4 regions of the Bradyrhizobium sp. ORS 111 genome follow, and region 4 is predicted to be linked to each of the others. Evidence: predicted binding sites of a transcription regulator. Region 4 holds the regulator's gene; each other region holds the start of a gene.
What was found. Region 4 encodes LexA, which represses DNA repair genes until DNA is damaged. Its sites were predicted from a motif close to TGTTCNNNNTGTGTTCNG; they were not measured.

Region 1: the regulator LexA is predicted to act here: its motif matches at 5,437-5,454, upstream of uvrA (excinuclease ABC subunit UvrA).
Region 2: the regulator LexA is predicted to act here: its motif matches at 1,678-1,695, upstream of P6U30_RS30330 (PA0069 family radical SAM protein).
Region 3: the regulator LexA is predicted to act here: its motif matches at 2,212-2,229, upstream of P6U30_RS31670 (ribonuclease T2 family protein).

Annotation. Positions count from the first base shown of each region.
Region 1 covers NZ_CP120701.1:3,980,790-3,987,893, reverse strand. The annotation lists gene gyrA (DNA gyrase subunit A) at 1-1,411, opposite strand, end outside; gene P6U30_RS18610 (DUF2306 domain-containing protein) at 1,635-2,033, opposite strand; gene P6U30_RS18605 (single-stranded DNA-binding protein) at 2,290-2,775, opposite strand; gene P6U30_RS18600 (outer membrane protein) at 3,647-4,393, shown strand; gene P6U30_RS18595 (outer membrane protein) at 4,633-5,295, shown strand; gene uvrA (excinuclease ABC subunit UvrA) at 5,545-7,104, shown strand, end outside.
Region 2 covers NZ_CP120701.1:6,595,193-6,602,296, reverse strand. The annotation lists gene P6U30_RS30340 (GNAT family N-acetyltransferase) at 1-941, opposite strand, end outside; gene P6U30_RS30335 (glycosyl transferase) at 985-1,554, opposite strand; gene P6U30_RS30330 (PA0069 family radical SAM protein) at 1,717-2,883, shown strand; gene P6U30_RS30325 (VOC family protein) at 3,024-3,479, shown strand; gene P6U30_RS30320 (ribonuclease HII) at 3,573-4,328, shown strand; gene P6U30_RS30315 (glycosyltransferase family 39 protein) at 4,576-6,084, shown strand; gene P6U30_RS30310 (uracil-DNA glycosylase) at 6,120-6,959, opposite strand.
Region 3 covers NZ_CP120701.1:6,877,487-6,884,590, forward strand. The annotation lists gene P6U30_RS31650 (ATP-binding protein) at 1-469, shown strand, start outside; gene P6U30_RS31655 (DUF3617 domain-containing protein) at 641-1,174, opposite strand; gene P6U30_RS31660 (hypothetical protein) at 1,219-1,518, opposite strand; gene P6U30_RS31665 (hypothetical protein) at 1,684-2,148, shown strand; gene P6U30_RS31670 (ribonuclease T2 family protein) at 2,323-2,961, shown strand; gene P6U30_RS31675 (23S rRNA (adenine(2030)-N(6))-methyltransferase RlmJ) at 3,074-3,934, shown strand; gene P6U30_RS31680 (cold-shock protein) at 4,189-4,404, shown strand; gene P6U30_RS31685 (outer membrane protein) at 4,762-5,385, opposite strand; gene uvrC (excinuclease ABC subunit UvrC) at 5,643-7,104, shown strand, end outside.
Region 4 covers NZ_CP120701.1:3,863,122-3,870,225, reverse strand. The annotation lists gene P6U30_RS18040 (HAD family hydrolase) at 141-767, shown strand; gene glp (gephyrin-like molybdotransferase Glp) at 796-2,007, shown strand; gene lexA (transcriptional repressor LexA) at 2,231-2,935, shown strand; gene P6U30_RS18025 (hypothetical protein) at 3,236-3,664, shown strand; gene P6U30_RS18020 (hypothetical protein) at 3,811-4,041, shown strand; gene P6U30_RS18015 (ComEC/Rec2 family competence protein) at 4,038-6,323, opposite strand; gene P6U30_RS18010 (glutamine--tRNA ligase/YqeY domain fusion protein) at 6,443-7,104, opposite strand, start outside.

The sequences.
Region 1 (7,104 bases), 120 kb from region 4:
CGAGCGCGGTCAGGCGCTGCAAGCGAAGGTCCAGAATGTGCCGGGCCTGCTCGAGCGACAGGCGGATGGTGCCGTCGGCATTGATACGATGGCGCGGATCGTCGATCAGCGTGATCATCGCCTCGACATCCCGCGCGGCCCAGTCGCGCGACATCAGCGCTTCGCGCGCGGCGGCCGGATTGGGGGACGCGCGGATCACGCGGATGACCTCGTCGATATTGGCAACCGCGATCGCCAAGCCGACCAGCTCATGGGCGCGGTCACGCGCCTTGTTGAGCAGAAACTTGGTCCGCCGCGTCACCACCTGCTCGCGGAACGCAACGAAGATCGTGAGCAGGTCCTTCAGATTCATCGTCTGCGGACGGCCGCCGTCGAGCGCCACCATGTTGGCGCCAAAGCTCGTCTGCAGCGGCGTGAACTTGTAGAGCTGGTTCAGCACCACGTCGGGCATCGCGTCGCGCTTCAGTTCGATCACGACGCGGTAGCCGTCGCGGTCGGATTCGTCGCGCAGGTCGCCGATGCCCTCGATCTTCTTCTCGCGCACCAGATCGGAGATGCGCTCGACCATCGAGGCCTTGTTTACCTGGTAGGGAATTTCGCTGATGATGATCGCTTCGCGTCCGCCGCGGATCGTGTCGATCGTCACCCGCCCGCGCATCACGATCGAGCCGCGGCCGAGATGATAGGCCGAGCGGATGCCCTGGCGGCCCAGGATGATGCCGCCGGTCGGGAAATCCGGCCCAGGAATGATGTTGATGAGTTCGTCGATCGACAGCCCGGGATTGTCGATCAGCGCGACGCAGGCGTCGACCACCTCGCCGAGATTGTGCGGCGGGATGTTGGTCGCCATGCCGACCGCGATGCCGCCGGCGCCATTGACCAGCAGGTTCGGGAATTTGGCAGGAAGAACCGTCGGCTCCTTGTGCGAGCCGTCATAGTTGTCCTGGAAGTCGACCGTGTCCCGGTCGATGTCGTCGAGCAGATGCAGCGCGATCTTGGTCAGCCGCGACTCGGTGTAGCGCATCGCCGCGGGCGGATCGCCGTCGACCGAACCGAAATTGCCCTGGCCATCAACCAACGGCGCGCGCATCGAGAAATCCTGCGCCAGACGCACCAGCGCATCGTAGATCGCCTGGTCGCCATGCGGGTGGTAGTTGCCCATGACGTCGCCGACGATACCGGCGGACTTCTTGTGCTTCTTGTCCGGCGTGTAGCCGCTCTCGTTCATCGAGTAGAGGATGCGCCGGTGCACCGGCTTCAGTCCGTCGCGCGCATCGGGCAGCGCACGCGACACGATCACGCTCATCGCGTAATCGAGGTAGGACTTTTTCATCTCGTCGAGAATGGAAACGGGACGAATATCTGAGGGCCCCGGCGGCTCGCCGGGCTTGTGGTCTTCGTTATCGGACAAAGGGGAAATCCGGTCAGTTCTACTCGGGAATCATATAGCGTATCGGGGCCGCGAAAACCACCCTCACCCGGCTTCGGCAAGCCGTTTTTCCGCTCGTTTTTTCATGGACTTACGAGGTGATCTTGGGGTTCGAGGACACCCAGGTCCGAGACACTCGTAGCGAGTGCCGAACAGCCAATGGAACCGCGTGCCTACCCGCACTTCGCCATTCGCCTTCTCTCGCTCACTGGCCAAATACCGCGGCATGCATGATCCGCCCGGGCACGAACGTGAACAGCCCGGCGATGACGAGCGCGCCAAAGAAGATGCCGATCATCGTGAACTTGTGGCGGCGGACATCGTGGGACCGTGCAGCCATCACGCCGAGCACCAGCATCACCACCGTGAAGATCGACAGCAGATGGATCGGGCTCCACGGGCCCACCAGACGGATCTGATGGATCCAGAACGAGCTCACCGCCACGACGAGCATCAGCGCTGCCCAGATCCAACCCAGGGTTCGGTGCGGCAGCGTGCCCTTGGGTGCGGCGAGCTGAATGGAGCCGAGCACGAAGGCGGCCATCGCCGCAAAGGCATGAAGCGGAATCGCAGGCGTTGCGTCGAGCAGAGGCGCAAGGCTCATGGTGACGGGCTTTCAAGGCCGGCGACAGCAACAACGCGATCGCCGGGCAATGTAAATATCATTAACATTCGATTCTGTCAAAGCGAGGAATTCACGCCCCCACTACGTAAAGTAGGTTCGACATATCAAATGCTTATCGGCGCACATTGCGAACTCATGTGAAGACGCGAACGCCACGCAACAGTTCGCTGTTCCGCGAACATAGATTTTCACGGAACAGCGGCCGGCTGAATTGTTCGCAATCGCGCGATCCCGATCAGAACGGGATGTCGTCGTCCATGTCGCTGTTGCGGCTGCCGGCGGCGACCGCGCGCCGCGGCGCGGAGCTCACCGGACCAGATGACCCGAAATCGCTGCCGCCTTCGTCGGAGAAGCTGCTGCCACCTCCGCCGCGCCCGTCGAGCATGGTCAGGTTGGAGTTGAACCCCTGTAGCACGACCTCGGTGGAGTATTTCTCGACGCCGCTCTGGTCGGTCCATTTGCGGGTCTGAAGCTGCCCTTCGATGTATACCTTGGCGCCTTTCTTGAGGTACTGCTCGGCAACCTTGCAGAGGCCCTCGTTGAAGATCACCACGCGGTGCCACTCGGTTTTTTCCTTGCGCTCGCCGGTGCCCTTGTCGCGCCAGGTTTCAGAGGTGGCGACGGAAAGGTTTGCGATCGGACGGCCGTCCTGAGTCCGCCGAATTTCCGGATCCTTGCCGAGATTGCCGACCAGAATCACCTTGTTCACGCTTCCCGCCATTGCTTCATCTCCACTCAAAACCGGGCAGCCGGACATCAGCCGCCACTCTCAACCTTCGCCACTTACTGCAGGCGTCGCGAACGACCCTATACGCCGGCACCGCCCCGCCGCCTGCGCTATTCGCGCGGCCCCTCGCCGGTTATCCCCACATATAGCATCGCGCGGTGAAATGTTCCAGCTTTGTTCCGCGCAACCTGCCGTAGCAAAATCGCTCGGGACAGAGCCGCAGCGAACAGCCGGCCAAAATCACGCCTCGTAACAACTACAGACGCGTCAATTGCTTGCTCGAGAAACACTTCTTCGCGCGAGTGTGGCTGTTCGGAGACGGCCTTTCCGGTTGAATCGTCGTATAAATGCGATCGGATGGCATGGGCGCTCGCGTCGCCGCTTCGGGACCAAGGGAAGCGGAATGGCGTCCAGACTTGCCAGCAAAGAAGCATTTGCCGGCTACAAGCAGGCGGGCCTCTATATCTGCGGCCTCGAAGCGAGGGCGGCTGTGCTGATCCCGGACGGGCTTTCGCACCTACGTAATCGACACACTCCGTAATCGACACACCTCGTCGCCTGCAGCGCTTCCGATCTCCCCCCCGGGTGGCGCGCGGTCGCCACGCCTCGAATCCCGGCTGTCCGACCGCCCAATCATGCACGACAACACTTGCACGCTGAATAACGCGCCGGCGACCGGACCACGTTGCGATTTCGGATTTCCCGATGTGGGGTCGGAACCCCTTCAAGTGTTAAGCAGTTGTAAAAAATGGAACCGATGCAACTTGTTGGCGACTGTGGCCGCGCAGTGACAGCCCTTCCGGGAAACCCGTGGTAGCTTCGGCTTCAAGTTTAGAGCTTCCGAATTCTCAGGAAGGGGGATCCCATGAAGAAGTTCCTGATCGCAACGGTCAGCATCGCCGCTCTCGGCATCACCTCCGCGTCGGCGGCCGACCTCGCCGCGCGTCCCTACACCAAGGCGCCGCCGCCGATGATCGCCGCCGTGTACGACTGGAGCGGGTGGTACATCGGCGCCAACGGCGGTTGGGGCTCGAGCCGCAATAGCTGGAACTCGGTCTCGCCGTTCCTGATCGGCGCGGAAGGCAGCCATGATGCGACCGGCGGCGTGGCCGGCGGCCAGATCGGCTATCGCTGGCAGGCGGGCACCTGGGTGTTCGGCCTTGAAGCACAGGGCGACTGGGCCGATCTGAAGGGCAGCAACGCGAGCCTCCTGTTCCCCGGCTTCATCAACACCTCGAAGATCGATGCGTTCGGCCTGTTCACCGGCCAGATTGGCTATGCCAATAACAACGTGCTGCTCTACCTCAAGGGCGGCGCCGCCGTGACCTCGAACAAGTACCGCATCAACGATCTCACCGGCGCGCTGTTTGCGAGCAGCGGCGACGACACCCGCTGGGGCGGCACCGTCGGCGTGGGCCTTGAATTCGGCTTCGCGCCGAATTGGACGGCCGGCATCGAGTACGACCACCTGTTCATGCAGGATCGTACCCTCAACTTCACCTCGCCGGTCACCGGCCTTACGGTCGCCAGCGATAGCATCCGTCAGGACGTCGATCTCGTCACCGTCCGCTTGAACTACAAGTTCGGCGGTCCGGTCGTCCCGCGCTACTGATCGAACTGACATAAGTCAGCGAAAAGGCCGGCCTCGCGCCGGCCTTTTTGTTGCCTGGAGAGCACAGGTCAGCACCCGACATGGACTCCAGATCCCGCGTTTGCCGTGCATTGTTGTTTTCTGGATACACATGTTCCCGGTTATCCGTGTAGAAGCGCACCAACGTCAGGCAACACTGCTGTGACGTTCCCTTCAAGGATTGAAGGGACAACAAGAAGAATGGGACTGGGATTTTGAAAATGAAGACCGTTTTGCTGGCGTCGGCCGGCTTGCTTGTTTTGAGTGCGTTTGCTCCGGCCTCGGCCGCGGACTTGGCGGCGCGTGCGCCCTACGTGAAGGCTCCGCCGCCGGCCGCGATCTACAACTGGACCGGCTTCTACATCGGCGGCTTCGGCGGCTATGCCAGCGAGAACGGCGACTCCGATCCGAAGATGAGCGGTGGCTTCGCCGGCGGCACGGTCGGCTACAACTGGCAGACCAGCAACATCGTGTTCGGCATCGAGGCCGATGGCGGCTGGGCTGACGTCGACGCCTCGGTGTCGGCGCTGGGTGTCACGGCGAAGAGCAAGATCGATTCGCTCGGCACCGTGCGCGGCCGCCTCGGCTTCGCTGTCGACAAGGTGCTGTTCTACGGCACCGGCGGTTACGCCTGGGCCAACAACGAGGTCAGTCTCTCCGCGCTCGGCGTGACTGTCTCGCAGAGCAACTTCCACTCCGGCTGGACCGTCGGCGCGGGCATCGAGGCGTTCTTCGCGCCGCAGTGGTCGGTCAAGGGCGAGTACCTCTATCGCAGCCTCGGCAGCGAGACCTACTTTGGTGTTCCCTCCGGCGACCTGAACCTGCACAGCGTCCAGGTCGGCGTGAACTATCACTTCGGTGGTCCGGCCGCCGCGCGCTACTGATCGACATCTACGACTCCGTCGTGGTGAAAAGGCCGGCCTCGCGCCGGCCTTTTTGCTTGGCCAGAACCGCTCTACTGACGGCTGCTGCCATCCGGCAAACTATCCGTTGATGGACCCAACACGGCACTGGAAATCCGCCGCCGTTCTTCCTACGTTCCAGTGCTCACACACCCATCGGCGCAAGGTCCCGGCATCACCGGTGACGCGCGCCCAAAAAGGCGCAAACACCAGGCGCCCGGAATCGCCGCAATGGATGAAGTGCTGAAGTCGAAGCGCCAACAGACCGCGGGCTCCTCGTCGCGTGCCATCACGATTCGCGGCGCCCGCGAACACAATCTGAAGAACATCGACGTCGAGATTCCGCGCGACAATCTCGTGGTGTTCACGGGCCTGTCCGGTTCCGGCAAATCTTCGCTCGCCTTCGACACCATCTATGCCGAGGGCCAGCGCCGCTACGTCGAATCGCTGTCGGCCTATGCACGCCAGTTCCTGGAGATGATGCAGAAGCCCGACGTCGACCAAATCGACGGCCTGTCGCCGGCGATCTCGATCGAACAGAAGACGACATCGAAGAACCCGCGCTCGACGGTCGGCACCGTCACCGAGATCTACGACTACATGCGCCTGCTGTGGGCCCGCGTCGGCGTGCCCTATTCGCCGGCTACCGGGTTGCCGATCGAGAGCCAGATCGTCTCGCAGATGGTCGATCGCGTCCTGGCATTGCCCGAAGGCACGCGGCTCTATCTGCTGGCACCTGTCGTGCGCGGCCGCAAGGGCGAGTACAAGAAGGAGCTCGCCGAATATCTCAAGAAGGGCTTTCAGCGGGTCAAGATCGACGGCACCTTCTACGAACTCGCGGAGGCGCCCGCGCTCGACAAGAAATTCCCGCATGACATCGACGTCGTGGTCGACCGCATCGTGGTGCGCCCCGACCTCGCCCAGCGCCTTGCGGAAAGCTTCGAGACCGCGCTGAAGCTCGCCGACGGCCTCGCCGTGATCGAATACGCCGACGCACCTAGCGCAGCCGCGAGCGAAGACAAGAAGAAGACCGCGAAGATCCACGACAAGAGCGGCCCCGAGCGCATCCTGTTCTCGGAGAAGTTCGCCTGCCCGGTCTCCGGCTTCACGATTCCCGAGATCGAGCCGCGTCTGTTCTCGTTCAACAACCCCTATGGCGCCTGCCCGGCCTGCGGCGGCCTCGGCGTCGAGCAGCATGTCGACGAGGATCTCGTCATCCCCGACAAGGAGGCGACCTTGCGCAAGGGCGCGATCGCGCCCTGGGCGAAGTCGTCCTCGCCCTATTACATCCAGACGCTCACCGCGCTCGGCAAGCACTACAAGTTCACGCTCGACACCAAGTGGAAGGATCTGCCGAAGAAGGTGCAGAACGCGCTGCTGCACGGCTCCGGCGACGACGAGATCAAGTTCTCCTACGAGGACGGTGTCCGCTCCTACGACACCAAGAAGCCGTTCGAGGGCGTCGTCACCAACATCAACCGCCGCTATCGCGAGACCGAGAGTGAGTGGGCGCGCGAGGAGCTCGGCAAATATTTCTCCGACGTGCCCTGCGAGGGTTGCCACGGCTACCGGCTGAAGCCGGAGGCGCTCTGCGTCAAGATCGGGGCTAAGCATATCGGCGAGATATCAGAGCTCTCGGTCAAGCGCGCCGGCGAATGGTTCGAGACGGTACCGGACGCGCTGAACGCCCAGCAGAACGAGATCGCCGCCCGCATCCTCAAGGAGATCCGCGAGCGCCTGACCTTCCTGCTCGACGTCGGCCTGAATTACCTGACGCTGTCGCGCTCCTCC
Region 2 (7,104 bases), 2.7 Mb from region 4:
CACAACTCCAATTCCCAGGTCTCGCCGACCAGATCGACACCAAAGCTGTGGTGCTTCTCTTCCTTCACACGCTGGAAGCCCGCGCGGGCGTAGATGCTGCGGGCGGCAACCAGAATGCTCTGGGTCCAGAGCGTCATCTTCTTGTAGCCCCTCTCGCGCGCGGCGCGGATGCACTGCTCGACCAGGGCGCGGCCGACGCCGAGCCCGCGTGCCTTCTCCTCGACAAGCAACAGCCGCAGCTTGGCGATCCCGTCGCCGCCGTTGACCAGGAAGATCGAGCCGACCGGCTCGCCGTCGACCTCCGCGATCCAGCAATGCTCGCACGTCGGATCGAACGACCTCAAGAATTGCGCGCAGATCTCGGCCACCAATGCCTCGTAGCTGATGTCCCAGCCATATTCCTCCGCGTAGGCGCGTCCCTGTCGCGAAATGACCCAGCCCATGTCGCCGACGCGGTGACTGCGCAGCAGGAAGCCGGCCGGCTTGGGCGCGGCAGGCTCCATCGACTGCTCGATCGTGCTCATCGCGCGCACCACGGCGGCGCGCCGGCTGCCGTCCATCTGCTTGAGCAGTGCGGCGACCTCGCTGCGCGACCGGCTGTCGAGATCGGACGCGGCGGCGCGGCCCTTGGCGGTCAGCGTCACCTCATTGACGCGCTTGTCGGCTTTCGACGGCTTGCGCGTCACGATCTGGCGGCGCTGCAGCGCCTGCAGCGTGCGGCTGACAAAGCCGGCGTCGAGGTCGAGCTCGCGCACTAGGTCGGTGGCGGTGCAGTCCTCGCGATGCGCCAGCTCGTAGATGATCCGCGCCTCCTGCAACGTGAACGGGCTGTGCAGCAGCTTCGGCTCGATGATGCCGAGCTTGCGGGTATAGAATCGGCTGAAGCCGCGAACCGCGGCGACCTGGCCTTCGAGGGTCTCGTCCGGTATATTTGATTTCATCAAACATATTATTTGACGGAATCAAACGATCTGCAAGGACTTTCTACGCGACCGTGATCCGGCTGCGCAGCATGGTGCGGGAGGAGCGGCCGAGCCGGCGCAGCAGGCGCGCCTCGGCGCGGCGGGCGTCCGGCTGGTAGCCGCCGAGCCGCTCGTAATGATCGCGTGCGATGAGGAGGCCCTGTTCGGCTGTCGGTCCCGTCATCATCCGTGCGACGAATTTGAGCCCGCCGCGCAGGCCGGGATCGCTGTAAGGCGAACGGGCGTAGCGGAAGATGCCGGCGCGGTCCTTGCCGCCCGCCGCCACCATCTGGACGAATTGGCTGGTCTCCTCGATCCAGCCTGCGTCGAGCACGGCGCCCGGATGCAGAAACATCAGCCAGGGTGAGCGGGCCTGCCTGGCGCCCGCGGCCAGCGCGGCGGCACGCGTGCCCTGGAAACGCAGAAAGCGGCAGCCCGCCACGTCGGCGACGCGCTCCATCACCTCGCTGTTGGTGCGCTCGACCAGCAGCACCTCGCGGATGATTCCCGCCGCCGCGCCCGGCACCAGCGCCGCCAAGGTCGCGACCACAGTGCGTTCGACCCCGTCGGTCGGAATGATCACGCTCAGCATGAGTTGAGGCTTCGATGGCTCAAACGGTTGGAAAGTTGAGCCGTGTTATCACCTTGTCACATGCTGCGCAGCCTTTGCGGCTGCGGATTCTTGCGGCAGCACCTTGTGGATTTTTGTGACGCGTGTTCTTGATTTGTTCTCGCGCTGTGCTAGCTTCTCGGCATGAGCCGAGCATCCTCTCATGCCCTCAAGCACCCGCCGGTAACGGCGCCCTCCGATAACCCGGCGGGTGCGGCTCCCCCTTTTCCCGAGCTTGCGGTCGCGATCGAGCGCGAACGGCGGCGCGGCCGGGGTGCACAGTCCAATGCCAGTGGCCGCTACGAGGCCGAGGCGCGGGTCGCCTTCGACGACGGCTGGCAGAGCCTTGACGATCTGCCGCCGTTCAAGACCTCGGTGGCGATCGACACCTCGCGCAAGGTGATCACCCGCAACGATTCCCCCGACATCGGTTTCGACCGCTCGATCAATCCCTATCGCGGCTGCGAGCACGGCTGCGTTTATTGTTTCGCGCGGCCGACCCACGCCTATCTCGGCCTATCGCCGGGACTCGACTTCGAATCGAAGCTGCTCGCCAAGCCCGATGCGCCGGAGCTGCTCGAGAAGGAGCTCGCCGCGCCGGACTACGAAGCGCGGATGATCGCGATCGGCACCAACACCGACCCTTATCAGCCGATCGAACGCGAGCGGAAGATCATGCGCGGCATCCTGGAGGTCTTGGAGCGGGCCGGCCATCCGGTCGGCATCGTGACCAAGTCGGCGCTGGTGACGCGCGACATTGACATCCTGGCGCGGATGGCCAAGCGCAACCTGGTCAAGGTTGCGCTGTCGGTGACGACGCTCGATCCGAAGCTCGCCCGTACCATGGAGCCGCGCGCATCGACCCCGGCGAAACGGCTCGAGGCGATCAGGCGGCTGGCTGAGGCCGGCATCCCGACCACGGTGATGGTTGCGCCCGTGATCCCGGCGCTGAACGATTCCGAGATTGAGCGCATCCTCGATGCCGCCGCGCATGCCGGCGCGAAAGAGGCGAGCTACGTTCTGCTGCGCCTGCCGCTCGAGGTTCGCGATCTCTTCCGCGAATGGTTGATGTCGAACTATCCCGACCGCTACCGCCACGTCTTCACGCTGATCCGCGATATGCGCGGCGGCCGCGACTACGATTCGCAATGGGGCACGCGGATGAAGGGCACCGGTCCGATGGCCTGGATGATCGGCCGCCGCTTCGAGATCGCCTGCGAAAAGCTCGGGCTCAACAAGCGGCGCACCAAGCTAACCACCGACCACTTCGCCAAGCCGAAGCGCAACGGGCAGCAGTTGAGCTTGTTCTAGATTCGAAAGGTTGTTGTGATCGTCATCGCGAGCGAAGCAATCCATGTCACGTCGGGATAGATGGATTGCTTTGTCGCTTCACCGCAAAATTGCTTTGCAATTTTGTCGCGAGCTTCTCGCAATGACGGAGAGAGGTAACCATGAGCAACACCGCCACCGCCCCGACCCCACGCTTCACGGTCCTGACCCTCGGCGTCAGCGATATGCGTACCAGCATCGCGTTCTACGAGTCGCTGGGCTTTGCGCGGAAATACCGCGCGACCGGTGAGGAGGTGGCCTTCTTCGAAACCGGCGGCAGCGTGCTGGGCCTGTTCCCGTGGCATCTGCTGGCTGCGGACGCCGCGCTTCCCGATCAGCCGCGCCCGGCGGCGTTCCGCGGTGTCGCGATTGCCTGGAACTGCAACAACGATGCGGAAGTGGATACCGTCATGGCCTTTGCGCTCTCGAAAGGCGCCAAGCTGCTGAAGCCCGCGCAGCCGACCAGCTACGGCGGCTATTGCGGCTATTTCGCCGATCCGGATGGCCACGCCTGGGAAGTGGTCCGCGCGCCGGGTTTCGAGGTCGGCGACGACCGGCGGGTGTCGATGCCGGATTAGGCTGCGACCAATAATATCAATAGTATAATGAATAGCGGGGACGATGGCAGGTTCCCGGTTGCGCGGCGAGCCGCGCTTGATCACGATCCGCGCATGATTCGGGACAAGTCAGTGAAGAAGAAGCCGGTCGAGCCGGCCAAGCCAGAGAAGCGCGTGATCGCGGTGGCGCGGCCGAGCTTCCGGCGTGAGCGAGCGCTGATCAAGCGTGGCGTCTGGCCGATCGCCGGCTGCGACGAGGCCGGGCGCGGCCCGCTGGCCGGGCCTGTGGTCGCGGCCGCGGTGGTGCTCGATCCCAATCGCATCCCGAAGGGCATCGATGATTCCAAGCGGCTGACCGCCGAGCGCCGTGAGGAACTGTTCGAGGAGATTTGCGCCACGGCCGCCTTCTCGGTCGCGGTGGCCTCGCCTGCGCGCATCGACCGCGACAACATCCTGCGCGCCTCGCTCTGGGCGCTGGCCCGCGCCGTCCACGCGCTGCCGGAAATGCCGAAGCACGTCTTCGTCGACGGACGCGACAAGCTCGTCACGGCCTGCGATTGCGAGGCGGTGATCGGTGGCGACGGCCTTGTGGTGTCGATCGCGGCGGCGTCCATCATAGCCAAGGTGACCCGCGACCGGCTGATGAGCGCGCTGGCGCTGGATTGCCCGGGCTACGGCTTCGAGCAGCACAAAGGCTATGCCGTCCCGGAACATCTCGAGGCGCTGGACCGGCTCGGGCCAAGCGTCCATCACCGCAGCTTCTTCGCCCCGGTCGTTGCCGCGCGCGCGAAGCATTTCCCCGAACTAGCGGAGCCCGACCTGTTCACGGTGGACCCGGAGAGCGAGGCCGCAGCGGTGGCGGCCGCGTAGCGCAGATAGCGCGAGCCACAATCTCGATTGTTGTCGCCCGGCTTGACCGGGCGATCCAGTATTCCAGAGGCCATGGTAATTCAGCCCGAGAGGGCGCGGCGTACTGGATGCCCCGCATTCGCGGGGCATGAGGGCGGAATTTGGATTTGTCGCGTGGGTTCACCAGCATTGCCTCTCCCGCTGTCGGCCGTTATCACGGGATGAGATTGAGCCGCCGACGCTGGTGGCTGGGGCATTCAGGCGTTTCATGCGGTTCACCTCGCTGGTTGTCGAACTGATCCGCGCCCGGCCACGGCTGGTGGTCTGGGTCGTGGTGCTGGCGCAGGCGGCGATCTGGCTGTTGTTGCCGGTGATCTTCTACGGCAGCCCGCCCGGCAATCTCGCGACCGTGCTGGCATTCGGTCGCGAATATCAGGTCGGCACCGACATGGGGCCGCCGCTGTCGTTCTGGCTCGCCGACATCGCCTTTCGCGCCGCCGGCAACCACGTGTTCGGCGTCTATTTGCTGGCGCAGGCCTGCGAGGTCGCGACCTTCATCGCGTTCTACCATCTGGCGCGCGCGATCGTCGGTGGCCCGCATGCGGTGCTCGCGGTGCTGCTGTCCATGACGGTCGTGGTGTTCTCGTCGCCGAGCGTCGAGTTCGGTCCGTTGATCCTGGCGCGGCCGCTCTGGGCACTGTTGCTGCTGCATTCCTGGCAGTTGATCGGACAGAACCGGCGCAGCGCCTGGTTCGCCTGGTCGATCGATTGCGGCCTTCTGTTGCTGACGACGCCGGCGGCGATCGGCATGATCCTCTTGGTCGCCGTCTTTGCCGTCACCAGCGCGCGCGGTCGGCGTACGCTGATGTCGGTCGATCCGCTCTATGCGCTGCTCGTCATCGTCGTGCTGGCGCTGCCCTATCTGATCTGGCTGATCCGCGCCGACGCGATCGTCTTTCCACCCTTGCCCGAGATTGCCGATCTCAAGGCCCGCGCGCTGCGCTGGGGCGTCGTGCTCGGCGGCCTGGTCGTGGCGATGGGCGCTGTCGTGCTGCTGGTGATCCTCGATTCGCGCTGGTTCGCCGGCGACAGCGAGAATGCGCCGATCATCCACCGTCCGCCGGTCGGACCGCTCGGGCAGCAGTTCGTCTATTTCTTCGCCTTCGCGCCGGCAATCGTGGGCAGCTTTGTCTCGGGCCTGTTCAACATTAACCGCGTGTTCGGCGGCGCGGGCGTTGCGTTGTTGATGTCGGGGCTTGCCGTTGTGGTCGCCGCCGGGGATCTGATCCGCCTCCGGCACCAGCGGCTGTTGCGCACGGCCTGGGCGCTCGCCATTGCCGCGCCGGCGCTGGCCGCGCTGGCCATGGTGTTGTTCATGCCATGGACCAGCACCAGGGAGGTGCCGACCTCGCTGCCAGCGGCTGCGATCGGCCGCTTCTTCGACGATAGCTATGAGCGCCGCACCAACCAGCGCCTGCGTGCCGTGGCGGGCGATCCGGAACTCGCCAGCTTGATCGCAATGAATGCGCGCCGCCCGCATCTGTTGCTCGACGCCACGCCGCAGCGGACGCCGTGGCTGTCGATCGCGAAATTCAACGAGACCGGCGGCGTCGTGGTGTGGCGCGCGCGGGATACCGGCGGCACGCCGCCGCCCGAGATCGCGCAGCGCTTTCCCGGCCTGGTGCCGGAAGTGCCGCGCTCGTTCGACCGGCTGGTCAACGGACGGCAGGGCGTGTTGAGGATCGGCTGGGCGATCGTGCGGCCGAAGGGGGCGTAGATTGATGGGGAGCCGTAGATGGGGGACGGGGCCCGTTACCCCATCTGCGAAGCCGTGGTCCCCTGCAGCACCTTGGCGATCGCGCGCAAATCCTGCCATGACAGCCGCTTGTAGGACGGCGAGCGCAGCAAGTACGCCGGATGGAAGGTGGCGATGGCGCGGATCGTGCGCGTGCCGGTGTCGAAATCGAGCCATTTGCCGCGCGTGCGCATGATGCCCTCGCGGGTGCCGAGCAGCGCCTGCGTCGAAGGATTGCCGAGCGTCACCAGCACGTCGGGATTCACCAGCTCGATCTGGCGCTGGATGAAGGGCAGGCAAACCTGCGTCTCCTGCGGCGTCGGCGTGCGGTTGCCAGGTGGCCGCCATGGGATCATGTTGGCGATATAGGCTTTGCTGCGGTCGAGACCGATCGACGCGATCATGCGATCGAGCAGCTTGCCGGAGCGGCCGACGAAGGGCAGGCCCTCGATGTCCTCGTCGCGGCCCGGCGCCTCGCCGACGAACATCACGCGCGCTTGCGGATTGCCGTCGGCGAACACCAGCTTGGTCGCAGTGTGCTTCAGCGCGCAGCCGTCGAACGTCTCCATCAGCTCGCGCAAGGCAGCGAGCGTCGGCGCGGTGCGCGCAGCCTCGCGCGCGGAGGCGATCGCGGCGTCTGGCGCGACGGTGATTTCGCTGCGCGGAACGGCTGGCATTGCGGCGGGGAGGGGACGCAGTGGATTGGGCGCGGCGACCGGCCGCGGCTGGGCCGGCGCGGGAACAGCGTCAGGCTCCTCTAGCCGGTTGATCGGCTCGTCGCCGAGCGCACAATCGACCCCGGCCTCGAGGTAAAAGGCCAGCAATTGCTGCAGTGTAGGGACGGGTTCGGGCATCACGGCCATGATGGAGCGCAATTTAGAGCATGACGGCGAAAAGTGGAGACCGGTTTTCCGAAAAACATCACGCTCAAACCCGCATGGGGCCGCGCGAAACGCCTCCGATTGCAATTCCATGGTTGTCCTTCCGCTAAAAATCGGAAAC
Region 3 (7,104 bases), 3.0 Mb from region 4:
CTATCTCGCCTTCGCGCGCGGCGATTCCGGCGAGGTGGCGCAGCCGACCGACATGGCGATGGCGCTGGAGGAGCTGCGCAGCGACGCCGAGCGCCATGGTCATGTCGCGACGGTGGCGTTCCACGGCCTGCCGGTGGTGACAGTGAAGCCGGCCTCGTTCAAGCGCTGCCTCGGCAACCTCGTCTCCAACGCGGCGCGCCACGCCGACACGATCTCGATCACCGGCCATCGCGACCATCGCTATCTCACGGTGACCGTCGACGACGATGGTCCCGGCATTCCGTCGAACATGCGCGAAGAGGTGTTCAAGCCGTTCCTGCGGCTCGACGATGCCCGCAACCAGGACGAAGGCGGCACCGGGCTCGGACTTGCGATCGCCCGCGACATCGCCCGCTCGCATGGCGGCGATATCATGCTCGGCGAAAGCCCGATGGGCGGCTTGCGGGCGGCGGTGCGGGTGCCGGTGTAGCGAATATCTGGGCCGATCCGTCATCCTGAGGTGCGAGCGCTTGCAAGCCTCGAAGGATGCACGGCCACCGTCCCGGCCGTCGTGCTTCGAGACGCGCGCCTTGCGCGCTCCTCAGCATGACGGAGAGACGGAGATATGATCAGGCGCTCTGCAAGAACTGAATGCAGCGCGCTACTTCGACATCTTCGGCAGCAGGCCCTTCAGCTTTTCCATGTCTTTGACGTTCATCTTCATGCCGCCGGGCATGACGATGTCACCGGGCTTCTGGTCGCTCTTGCACGCGCCGAGCCATTTCGCCTCGATCGTCGTCACGCTGTCGCGGGCGCCGGACGGGCCGCCCTCCACGTGCGAGGTGCTCTTGACCGTGTAGGCCGAGTTGAAGTCGCCGACGATCTCGGCATGCGAGGTCACGGTCACCCCGGCGACGCCGCAGACGCTATCGCTGACATAGCCGGTGGCGGTCTTCTGGATGTCCTGCTTGGAGCAGACCTGCTTGGCCATCGGCGCGGCCGTCGTGCTCATCTCCTTGTCGGTGGATTCGTCGGTGCAGTGCTGCATGGTCATTTCCGGCATCGACGAGCCGGTCTTGACCATCTTCATCTCCCACAGGCCCGCCTTGCGGGTCGGCAGATCGACCGCGCTGGCAGCCCCGGCCGACACCACCAGGCAAACGGCCGAACCAAGCAAAGCAAGACGTCGCGTCATGGCGATTGCCTTCCGACTAACCGATCGCAGGGTTCGCGCGGCGCTCAGTAGCGCGTGCGCAACGGCCGCTCTGAAGAGCCGTAGGGCACCCAGCGGCAGGCAAACGAGATATAGCCACCCGGGTAGGATTGCACGGAGAGGAATTTCACCACCTTGCCGTACGAAGCGCAGTGCTCGACGGCGAGCTGCCGCGCATCCACCTGCATCGCCACTGAATAGGCAATGATACCGCCGGTGTCATTGCCCTTGAACGGCGGTACCGGCTGCAACCAATCGGCCCGCGCCGGCGCGACGGCCAGCATCCCGCAGACGGCAACCAGGCACGCGGCCAATTTCGTTCGCATCGCAGACTCCATTTCGCTTGAAGCCAACATAGAGCGCGCCGGCGGTCGTGAAAAGAATGAGAGGTTCGCCGAAAGTGGACTTCTCCGCAGGTGTTGCCGCGCTGCACTTGACCTTGCCGGGGCTTCACGGCACCGTCCGCCGCATCGGAATATCGGTGGATTCCCATGCGCGACCTGTTCATGTCAGCCAAGAAGCTCGGCGTTGGTGCCGCGCTCGTGTTCGGCCTGTTGGCTTCCGGGGGGACGGCCCAGGCCGCCAACCCCTTCGAGCTGAATTTCTGGCTGTCAGGGCCGCGCTATGACGGCAACGTTGCACCTTGCGAGAGGGCCCTGCCCGTCATCAGCGAGCAATTCCACGAGAAGGAAGCCACCTTCTGGAATTCACCGCTGGTGATCACCGGTTACGGCCGCATCCATGAGACCGCCTTCCGTCCCTGGCAGTCCGACAATATTCCCCGCCGTTACTGCTCCGGCGACGTGATGTTGAACGACGGCAGGCTGCGCAAAGTGCACTTTTCGATCATCGAGGATGGCGGCTTCGCCGGCTTCAGCCAGGGCGTCGAATGGTGCGTCACCGGGCTCGACCGCAACTGGGCCTACAACCCCTCCTGCCGCGCCGCGCGGCCCTGATTCTCCCGCCAGATTGACGACAGAGCGCCCGCGGGCTGCCCGCTTGCAGCCGGATGCGCGTTTTGTTCTTGAAATGTTCTAGGCGTGCCTGCTAGGTTCCAGCCGTCAGTGAGGGAGCGTTTGATGTATCGGCTGGTCACCATTTCCCGATTTCTGGTTTCCATTGCGACATTCATGCTGTGCACCACGATCGCCGTGTCGGCTCAGGACCGGCGGCAGAATGCGCCGGGTGAGTTCGATTTCTACGTGCTGTCGCTGTCGTGGTCGCCGTCTTACTGCGAGGCGGCGAGCGAACGCGGCAACAACGGCCGCGGCACGCAAGCCCAATGCGGCGGGCGGCCGTACTCGTTCGTGGTGCACGGCCTCTGGCCGCAATATGAGCGCGGTTTCCCGGAATACTGCCAACGGCCTTCGCCGCGGCTCGCCCGCGGCATCATGAGCTCGATGCTCGACCTGATGCCCGCTCCAGGGCTGATCTACAATGAGTGGGACAAACACGGCACCTGCTCGGGGCTTGGCGAGCGCACCTATTTCGAGACCATCCGCAAGGCGCGCGCCGCGGTGAAGATCCCCGAGGAATTTCTGCAATTGTCGGAGCCGAAGACGATCTCGCCCGACGATCTGGAAGCTGCATTCATCAAGGTCAATCCGGGGCTCAGCAGCTCGGCGATCGCGGTCACCTGCGACAGCAGGCGGCTCAGCGAGGTGCGGATCTGCCTCAGCAAGGATCTCCAGTTCCGTTCCTGCGAAGAGATCGATCGCCGCGCCTGCCGCCGCGACCAGGTGCTGATGCCGCCGATGCGCGGCGGCTAGCGCTTACCCGTCCAGTCCGCTGGCGGACGACTGCCACTTCAGCGTCCGTCCGCGTCGGCGAGCGAACACGGACAGGTCGCCGCGCCCGCCATGACGTGGTAACGGCTATCGCATGAACTATCGCCATGCTTTTCATGCCGGCAACTTCGCTGATGTCATCAAGCACATCGTGCTGGTGCGCATGCTCACCTATCTGCAGGAGAAGCAGGCCGCGTTCCGCGTCATCGACACCCATGCCGGCGCCGGGCTCTACGATCTGACGTCGAGTGAAGCGCAACGTGGCGGCGAATGGCTCACCGGCATCGCGCGGCTGATGCAGGCGCGCTTCTCCGACAAGGCGCAGCCGCTGGTCGCGACGTATCTCGACATCGTTAGGGCCTTCAATCCGAAGGCAGAGTTGAAGGCCTATCCCGGCTCGCCCTTGATCGCACGGGCGCTGCTGCGACCGCAGGATCGCCTCACCGCTTGCGAGATCGAGCCAACGGCGCGCAAGCAACTGATCGACGCATTGCGGCGCGACACGCAGGCCCGCGTCGTCGATCTCGACGGCTGGACGGCGCTTCCTGCCTTCGTGCCACCGAACGAGCGGCGCGGCCTCGTGGTGATCGATCCGCCATTCGAGGCGAAGGACGAGTTCGAGCGGCTGGCCAAGGGGTTTTCGGACGCGTTCGCAAAGTGGCCGACCGGCGCGTATCTTTTGTGGTACCCCGTAAAATCCCGGAGGGTCACCGACGACTTCGCACGCAGCGTGGCCGCGGCAGCCGCAACCAGCAAACCGGCCGGCAAGTGCTTGCGTTTGGAATTCAGCGTGGCTCCGCAGGAGACCGGCAGTGGCCTCGTTTCCAGCGGGCTTTTGATGGTGAATCCACCATGGACGCTGGCGAGCGAGCTGAAGATCATCCTGCCCGAACTCGAGAAGCCGCTAGGCCAAGGCGGCGCAGCCCGCTTCAGACTCGAAACGCCTAAACCTTAATGGCCCACCGAAAAGTGTGATTTGAGCGTAGTCAATCTGCGCGGAACCGTATTATGCTCATCCTGTTACGACTGGCTTTACGTTCCGCTTCCGCGAATGGTTGCGGCGGAGTGACAAGGCCGAAATAAAATCCAGGCAGACCGGCGGCGTGACGCCGGCCTGTTCAGGTGGCCAAGCTTCCGACAAGCGAATGTCGGTCAACCGCTGCGCGGCGTGCGCGTAACGGTGGAGCAATACGGGGGAGGAGTTTCCCGATGGCCATGACTGGGACGGTCAAGTTCTTCAACGGCGAGCGGGGCTACGGCTTCATCAAGCCTGACGATGGCGGCCGCGATGTGTTCGTTCACATCACAGCCGTCGAGCGGGCGGGATTGAAGGACCTGACTGAAGGACAGCGCATTACATTCGAGGTCGAACCGGACAAGAAGGGCAAAGGCCCCAAGGCGGTCAACCTGGTGGTTTCATCGTGAGTGCGGGCGTGATCCGGACAATCGGAAGGCTTGCTTCCGAACTGGGTCATGCGCGAGTGAAAGACCTGAGATCGTGCCGCGATTGTATCCGATCGCATCGTGATCCCGGGCTCACGACGGAAGCGGAATGACGCGTTGCGTGTGAGCTAACTGTCGGGCACACGGCCGTGCTCGCTGCGTAATCACCATGATGCGGCCGCCTGAGGGCGGGCTCCGCAGAGTTGGAAACGTGCGGCCGATCAAATACTGGCTCCACCGCGTTGATGCGGCCCTCTTTCGCGACATCTCGCCGACATAAAAAAGAAACCCGGCCGCGCGAAGCGCAGCCGGGAGTTGATGGTCGACGTCTTCTTGTTCTCAGAAGTGATAGTTGATGCCGGCGCGGACCAGGCTGAAGCCGTAGCCGTTCGCCGCGCCGCCGGTGAGAGCGAAGTTGCTGGTGGCGAGATCGACGAAGAGATATTCGACCTTGGCGCTCCAGTGCGGGGCAAAGCCCATTTCGACGCCGGCACCGATGGTCCAGCCCGCATTGGTGTGGGTCTCCGAGAAGCCGAACGTCTCGCCGCGAAGCTCGCCGAAGGCGAGACCCCCGGTTCCGTAGAACATCACGTTGTTGAAGGTGTAGCCGACGCGGCCACGCACGGTGCCGAACCAGGGATTGGAGAACTTCCAGGGCGCGAAGGTATCGTCCGCGGCCGAGGCCTGGATGTCGCCTTCGATGCCGAACACCCACGGCGTGCCGTTCTGGAAGTTGAAGCCGGCCTGGACGCCGCCGGCGAAGCCGGACGGCCGGGTCGGGTTGTTGTCGATCGAGCCCCAGTTGTAGCCGATATTGCCGCCGAGATAGGGGCCGGCCCAGCTATAGGCGTCCAGCGGCTGATACACAGTGTACCGCGATCCGTAGTTGACGTCGGCCGCTGCCGCCGAAGTCGTCCAGCCTGCGACGATCAGCGCCAGCACGCGCAAAACCAACCGGGTCATCGATACTCTCCACCACGCAACTGCCGCCACCCGCCGGCCTTGAGCGGCCGGCATGGTTACGGAATTCCACTTTCTTCTCAAAAGTTTATCGAGAGTTTTAAGTTAAAGGGTTGTTAAGACCGGTTTACCGGGCACTGATCAGTCTTAACAAGTCGTTGCACATCCGCCTTCACGGCTGTGCGTGACGGATAACCCTCTGCAATCGGCCCTCTTTTCCGGCGCTGGCGACCGCCCGTTCCAGCGCTTAGTTTACGCCCATGGTTCACGATTCTCCCGAGCGTCCGACACCGCCCCCCCGCCAGGCGCGGCGCGGTTCAAAATCCGACCTGCCGCAAGACGACCTGACCCTCCGGACGGACGACGTCGACCCCGAAACCTCGGCAACCGACGAGGATGACGAGGCGCGCCTGCCCGACGCGGAAGAACCCGCCGAAGGGGTCGTGGAGGGCACGCTGGCGACCGGACACGCCGCGATCGAGAACGCGGTTCGCCTCGCCCCCACCTCGCCCGGCGTCTACCGCATGCTCAATGCCGTCAATGACGTGCTCTATGTCGGCAAGGCGAAGAACGTCAAAAAGCGGCTGTCGTCCTATGCGCGGGCCAACGCGCCGTTGGCCGCCCGCATCCTGCGCATGATCGCGGCGACCACTCATGTCGAGATCGTCTCGACCACGACCGAGACCGAGGCGCTGCTGCTCGAGGCCAACCTGATCAAGCAGCTTCGCCCGCGCTTCAACGTGCAACTGCGTGACGACAAGTCGTTTCCCTACATCCTGATCACCGGCGACCATTGGGCGCCGCAGATCCTCAAACATCGGGGCGCGCAGTCCAGGCCCGGACGCTACTTCGGCCCGTTCGCCTCCGCCGGCGCCGTCAACCGCACCATCACGGCGCTGCAGCGCGCGTTCCTGATCCGCTCCTGTACCGACGGCTTCTTCGAAAGCCGGACGCGGCCGTGCCTGCTCTACCAGATCAAGCGCTGCTCCGGCCCGTGCACGCGCGAGATCGATTTCCCCGGCTACAGCGAACTGGTGCGCGAGGCGACCGAATTCCTGTCCGGCCGCAGCCACGCCGTGAAGGAATTGCTCGCTGCCGAGATGGAGAAGGCCTCCGGCGAGCTCGAGTTCGAGACCGCGGCACTTTACCGCGACCGCCTCGCAGCCTTGTCGGCGATCCAGTCGCAGCAAGGCATCAACCCGCGCACGGTCGAAGAGGCCGATGTGTTCGCGATCCACCAGGAGGGCGGCTTCTCCTGCGTCGAGGTGTTCTTCTTCCGCACCGGCCAGAACTGGGGCAACCGCGCCTATTTCCCGAAGGCCGAGAAGACGTTCACGCCGGAAGAGGTGCTGTCCTCGTTCCTCGCGCAATTCTACGACGACAAGCCGCCCCCGAAGCTGATCCTGCTCTCGCACGAGATCGAGGAGACCGCGCTGCTCGCCGACGCGCTCTCGGTCAAGGCCGGGTACAAGGTCGAGGTCTCCGTGCCAAAGCGCGGCGAGAAACGAGAGTTGGTGGGTCACGCACTCACCAATGCGCGCGAGGCGCTCGGCCGCAAGCTCGCGGATACCGCAACTCAAGGCCGGCTGCTGGAGGCCATGGTCACCACGCTCGGTCTGCCGCACACGCCGAAGCGGATCGAGGTCTACGACAACAGCCACATCCAGGGTACCAATGCGGTCGGCGCGATGATCGTGGCCGGCCCCGACGGGTTCATGAAGA
Region 4 (7,104 bases):
AGGACGACATCGTCGATTGCGACGCACCAAATGCAATCCGTCGCTCGCAAGGATGTGACGAAAGCCCGTCACGAGGAGCGCTCCGCGCGGAGATCGAAACCGTTGCCGCCTACCCGCAATTTTCGTACATCGGTCGTGCAATGACCACGCAACTCTCCCCCAATTCCGTCGACGTGCTGCTGTTCGATATCGGCCGCGTCGTGCTCGATATCAGCTTCGACAGGGTGATGGCGCGCTGGGCGGAAGACGCCGGCTGCGCGCCTGCCGATCTCGCCGGACGCTTCGTCGTCGACGACAGCTTCAAGCACCACGAGATCGGCAAGGTCGACGACGCAACGTTTTTCGCGAACCTGCGCCGGTCACTCGGCATCGACCTGACCGATGCGCAGTTCCTCGAGGGCTGGAATGCGATCTTCACCGGCGAAATGCCGGGGATCGCGCCGCTGCTGGCGACGGCCGCGCGGCGGCTGCCGCTCTATGCCTTCTCCAACACCAACCCGGCCCATGTCGCGCATTTCTCGGTCGCCTATGCCGACGTGCTCAGCCATTTCCGCGACGTGTTCCTGTCGTCGGCGATCGGCCTTCGAAAACCGGACGCCGAGGCCTACGATCATGTGGTAAAAGCGATCGGCGTGCCGGCGTCGCGGATCCTGTTCTTCGACGATACGGCGGCCAATATCGAGGGCGCGCGGGCGCGCGGCCTTCGTGCCATCCACGTGACATCGACGGATGACGTGGCAAGGGCACTCGCCGCACTTGGAATATGAAGACCTTGAGATTTGAGGAGCCCTGCCCGTGGCCCTGATGCCGGTTGCCGATGCCCTGTCTGCCGTTCTCGCCGGCGCCGAGCCGCTGCCGGAAGAGACGGTCGCGCTCGATGCCGCCTATCACCGCACGCTGGCACGCGATGTCGCCGCGCGGCGCACGCAGCCGCCGCAGCCGATGTCGGCGATGGACGGCTATGCGGTGCGCGCGGCCGCTGCGTCCGACCTGTCGGCTAGGCTGCGGGTGATCGGCGAAGTCGCGGCCGGGCGGCCGTTCGAGCGCACGGTCGGCGTGGGCGAAGCGGTACGGATCTTCACCGGCGGCGTGATCCCCGACGGCGCTGACGCCGTCATCATCCAGGAAGATACCAGGACTGACGGCGACCACATCACGATCACCGAGGCCGCCGCGAAGGGACGGCACATCCGCCTCGCGGGCGTCGACTTCCGCGAGGGCGATGTGCTCCTTGCGGCCGGCAGCCGCCTCTCCGACCGCGCGCTGTCGCTCGCCGCGGCCATGAACTATCCGGAACTCGCCGTGCGCCGCCGGCCGAAGGTCGCGGTGCTGGCAACCGGCGACGAGCTGGTGATGCCGGGCTGCAGCCCCGGCCCCGGCCAGATCGTCTATTCCAACGGCTACGCGCTGCGGGCGCTGGCCCGCGCCGAGGGCGCAGAGACCGTCGATCTCGGGATCGCTGCCGACACGGTGGCGGCCACCACCTCCGGTATCCGCCGGGCACGGGAGGCGGACGCCGACATCCTGATCACCACCGGCGGCGCCTCCGTCGGCGACCATGATCTCGTCAAGCAGTCGCTGGAGGCCGAGGGCGTCCAGATGGCGTTCTGGCGGATCGCGATGCGGCCGGGCAAGCCAATGATGCACGGCCGATTGGGAACGATGCGGGTGATCGGCCTGCCCGGAAATCCGGTGTCGTCCTATGTCTGCGCCTTCCTGTTTCTGGTGCCGTTGATTCGGGCCCTCAGCGGCCGAAACGTGATTCATCATGTCCGCAAGAGCGCCCTGCTCGGCCATGACCTCGCCGCCAACGATCAGCGCGAGGACTATCTCCGGGCCCGCCTCGAGGAGCGTGGCGACGGCACGTTGATCGCAACACCCGTCAGCCAGCAGGACAGCTCGCTGCTGGGAAATCTCGCTGCGGCACGGGCACTTGTGATCCGTCCGCCGTTCGCACCCGCGGCCGTCCAAGGCGAGGCGTGCGAGATTCTGACACTGCCCGAATGAGACGTTGCCGCCGCGCCGATCAGGCACTGTCGGCTGCATTCACCGGAAATTAAGTGGTTGCGGAACACATATCGAACATATAGTGTCCGTTCATGATTTGTTTCGAGTACTGGTGTCCACGAATGGGAGCGCACTGAGGAGTGTCAGAAGTTTTCGCGCTCCCGATCAGGCTCCCTGAAGGTCTCGGAATCGAACGACGCTATCAACCGGGGGAATACTCGAGATGCTCACGCGCAAACAGTACGAACTTCTGCGTTTCATCAATGAACGTCTGAAAGAGGCCGGCGTCCCGCCCTCCTTCGACGAGATGAAGGATGCGCTCGACCTGCGCTCGAAGTCCGGTATCCACCGCCTCATTACAGCGCTGGAAGAGCGCGGCTTCATCCGCCGCCTGCCGAACCGCGCCCGCGCCATCGAGGTGATCAAGCTTCCCGAGCTGTCGGCCGGCGGCAGCAACGGCCGCCGCGGCTTCACCCCGAGCGTGATCGAGGGCACGCTCGGCAAGCGCAGCAGCACGCCGCCGATCGCCGAGGATGATGGCAACCGTCCGGTCGCCGTCCCCGTGATGGGCCGGATTGCGGCCGGTACGCCGATTGAGGCACTGCAGACGCGCAGCCATACCATCAGCGTGCCACCGGACATGCTCGGCGCCGGCGAGCATTATGCCCTGGAGGTGCGTGGCGACTCCATGGTCGACGCCGGCATCCTCGACGGCGATATGGCGCTGATCCAGCGCAACGACACCGCCAATACCGGCGACATTGTGGTGGCGCTGATCGACGAGGAGGAAGCGACGCTAAAGCGTTTCCGGCGCCGCGGCGCATCGATCGCGCTCGAGCCGGCCAACACCGCCTATGAAGTGCGCATCCTGCCGCCAAACCGCGTGCGAATCCAGGGCAAGCTGATCGGGCTCTATCGCAAATACTGACCGCGCCCCTGGTCCAGGCGCGACCGCGTGCAGCGCGTCGTGCGTATGTGCAGTCGCACATCCATTGCGAGGGAACGAGCAGCGCGCAACGCCGTTGCTTCATGGACTGCGCTGCGTGAGTGCCTCCGGCGCGTCCTGATACCACCGGGACGGTGTAGCGTGTTTGTGATCGGAGGCTCGCGCGGCCAGTCGTACAATCGCCCAGAAACGGGAAGAACCTCGTTTGCTGTCGTCCACTCTGGTAGAGGCCCACGCCTCAGGAGAGGCACGGGTCGCTATCTCGAAATGAGGAGCCATCCGATGTGTGACTATAGTCTGCACGCCGTGGCATCGCGCCCCGCCATTGTCGGAGAGACGCTGATCACCACGACATTCCGCGGCACGTCAACCCGCGGCTTTGCTTCGGAGAGCGATCCGACTGTCGCGGTCTGCATGCTGCCCGGCACCGAGCTCGCGTTCGTCGAGAACGTCCGCTACGACAGCCGCTGGATCTGGACCAAGACAATCGGCTTCCGCGTCGGCGTGTTCAACGAAGTCGAGCCCGACGTGCCCGATCGTCATCATGATGCGGTCGAATTCCCCGACGGCAGCCACGTGCTGGTGACCCAGCTCGTCGAAGGACAACGCGTCACCGTGCTGCAGCTACCTGCCCTCCACCCGCCCGTCGTCGAGAAGCCGAAGGCGGTCGAGCGGCGGCCCTCTGCATTCGCGTCGCTGTTTTTGGGTTGAGCGCATCATGGCCGCTGGATGAATTGTCCGGCGGCGGTGACCTAAGCGATTTCGAGCGACCCCGGACTTAAGGCTCCGGGGCGCATCGGGGATTTGCGTTAGACCGCGCCTTGGCGCATCATCGGACACGGACAAGGACGTGCTCGGTGGTCGACAAGGTCACATGGCAAAGGGCTGGACGCGTCACGGAGCCGGGCCGCTACATGTTCCGGTTCGGCTGGCTGACGGTGACGGCCGACGACCTGAAGGTCTGGCAGCAATTTCCCGAAGCGACGTTCACCCTCGTCAGAAAGCCAAACGCGAACCCGGACTCGGACGAGTACCATCTCGGCGCCTTTGACCTGCCGACCACCACTCCTCTGCCCGATCAGCCTTAGTCGTCGCCTTGCAGATCAGCCTCTGCCGGGGTCGCGTCGACCGCCGGGCGCGGCGCGCGGCCGGGTACGCGCAGCGTGGCCTCGTCCTCGGTATCGCCGGGAACCGCCGGCGACCACGGCCGGTCGATCCCGCCGGGCCTGACCGCATCGACGGCAAAGCCGCCGCCGGTGCGGCGCAGCATCAGGGCGCCGTGGCGCCGCAGCCGCTCGGCATCGATCACGGAGGCCGCGCAGCCCTGCGGCACCGGACGGGCCGTCAGAATCAGCGCCGCCCGCTCGCAATCGTCGACCAGCGCCTCGGGCCGCATCGCCAACGAAACCAGCATGCCTCCGGTCCCCTCAGCCACGCAGCCGCTCTCGTCGCAGGAGACCCCGTCCGCGAGCGAGGGATCGGCGGCCGTCCGCGCATCGGCATCCGCCGCCAGCCATTCCTTCACCAGAAAGGCATCCTTGCCGCTTCGCATCAGATGCAGCCGCCCGTCGCCGCCGCGGACCGCGACATTGCGGCCGTCGGCGGAGACCAGGACGTCCGGCTGCGGCACCCGCAGCGCCCAGATCAGCGCCACCGCAAGCAGGGCCGCGCCCGACCAGCGCAGCGGCGTCCGAAGCAGGCCGAGCAGGACGAGGCCGGCGCTCGCCACGATCAGCGGCCCGGTGCCGAACGCGGCCATCCGCCCGACCGCGCCCGGCAGGGCCGCGACCCACTGCGTGACCACGATCATCCAGTCGATGCCGACGCCCATGATCGCCCAGAACACGCCGTCGAACCCGAACGGCATGGCTGCGAGCCCGAGCAGGCCCGCCGGCATCACCACCGCCGACACCACCGGCATCGCCGCGAGATTGGCGAGCAGCCCGTAGGGCGTCACGCGATGGAAATGGAAGGCGGCATAGGGCGTGGTCGCGAGCCCGGCGACCAGCGAGGCCAACACCAGCATCGCGATCTCACGCCCGCCCCACAACGCCACCCGCGCCGTCACCGAATGATCGGGTGAGGCGAGCAGGCTCGGCATCCCGATCTGCACCAGCGCCACCAGCCCGAGGGTCGCCGCAAACGACATCTGAAAGCTCGGATGCACCAGCGCTTCGGGCGCGATCACGAGCACGATCAGCGCAGCCACCGCCAGCGTGCGAAAGGTGATCGCACGGCGGTCGACGATCACGGCGATCAGCACCACCGCCGTCATGAAAAACGATCGCTGGGTCGCGACCTCCGCCCCTGACAGCATGAGGTAGAAGGCGGCGGCGACGAGCGCCGCGGCGGCCGCCCATTTCTTGATCGGATGGCCCGCCGCGAGCGCCGGGAACAGCGCGAGCAGCGCGCGCACGGCAAAGAACACCACGCCCGCGACGACGGCCATGTGGTAGCCGGAGATCGACAGCACGTGGCCAAGCCCCGAGATGAACATCGCGTCGTTGACCGGCGCCGTGATCGCATCGCGCCGGCCGGTGAGCAGCGCGGTCGCGATCGCGCGCTGGTCGCCGTCGAGCGTGGTGCGGATGCGTGCATCGATCGCGTCGCGCAGGCCCTGCATGAGGGCGGAGTAGCGCAAGGCGAGGCCGCCGCTCGCCGGCGGCTCCGTCGTCTTGACCGAGCCCATCACGAAGCCGGAGGCGCCGATGCCCTGGAAATAGAGATCGCGGCCGAAATCATAGGAGCCCGGGCGCTGCGGGCCGAGCGGCGGCAACAGCCGCGCCTTCAATTGGACGAAGCTGCCGACTTCTGGGGCGGTGCCCTTCTTCACCGAAAGCCGTACGCGCTCGAGCTTCGTCGTGTCGCGCGGGCTCTCGATCGAGACGACACGTAACACGAAGCGGTCGGTCTTCTCGCGGATATCGCGCGTCTCGACGAAGCCGGTCAGCGCCACCGAGAACATCGGCCGCGCCAGCACGGTATGCGCGACGCGCGCCGTCCTCCAGGTCGCGGTGGCGAAGCCCGCGGCCACCGCTGCCACCATCACGATCACCGGAAACAGCCGCTGCCGCCTCAGCAGGAACGCGAGAACACACAACGCGACCGCGACGGCGCCGGTGACCCACAGCACCGGCTCATGCTCGGCCGCGAAATAGAACGCGATGCCGGTGCCGAATGCCACCGGCACCCATGGCAACAGCCGTCCGGCGCCGGCCTCGGCGCGGGCCCACTGCCGCAATGTCTCGACGACGGGCGGCCAGACGCTGAGGCGCGCCGGGACGTAGCCACCGGCCGGAATGGCCGCGCGCGGCGGCCATGTCCCCGCGTAGCCGCGTTTGCCGCCCGGCGTCGTGCCCTGCTCCGCCATCTCGCTTGCGATCCCTGCCGGGTCGCAAAGCTAGCGGATGCCGCAGTCAGCCGACTAGCGGAACGAAGCGGAAACGCCTGCGGGACACCACTGCTGATCGAGAAGGGAGGATTGAAGGGTTAGCCCTTCCCGCCGACTTCCTTGGCGAAGGTGTCGCGCAGGCCGATCGTCCGATTGAACACGAGCTTGTCGGGGGTGGAGTCCGGATCGCGCACGAAATAGCCCTGCCGCTCGAACTGCATCGCCTCGGGCGAATTGCTTTCGGCGATCGCCGGCTCGACGCGCGCGTCCGTCAGCACCTCGAGCGACTGCGGGTTGAGGTCGGCGGCGAAATCGGCCGCGTTCGGGCTCGGATTGGCGAAGAGCTGGTTGTAGATGCGGATCTCCGCGGGCTTCGACTGTGCCGCCGGCAGCCAGTGCATCGTCGCCTTCACCTTGCGGCCGTCGGGCGCATTGCCGCCCTTGGTCGCGGGATCGTAGGTGCAGCGCAGCTCGACGATCTCGCCGGCGTCGTTCTTGACCACGCTCGTGCACTTGATGAAATACGCATAGCGCAACCGCACCTCGTTGCCGGGCGAGAGGCGGAAGAACTTCTTCGGCGGGTTCTCCATGAAGTCGTCGCGCTCGATATAGAGCTCGCGGCCGAACGCGATCTTGCGGGTGCCGGCCTCCGGATTGTCCGGGTGGTTAATGGCCTCGATCTCCTCGACCTGCCCGTCCGGATAGTTCTCGATCACGACCTTCAGCGGCCGCAGCACCGCCATACGGCGCAGCGCGGTGC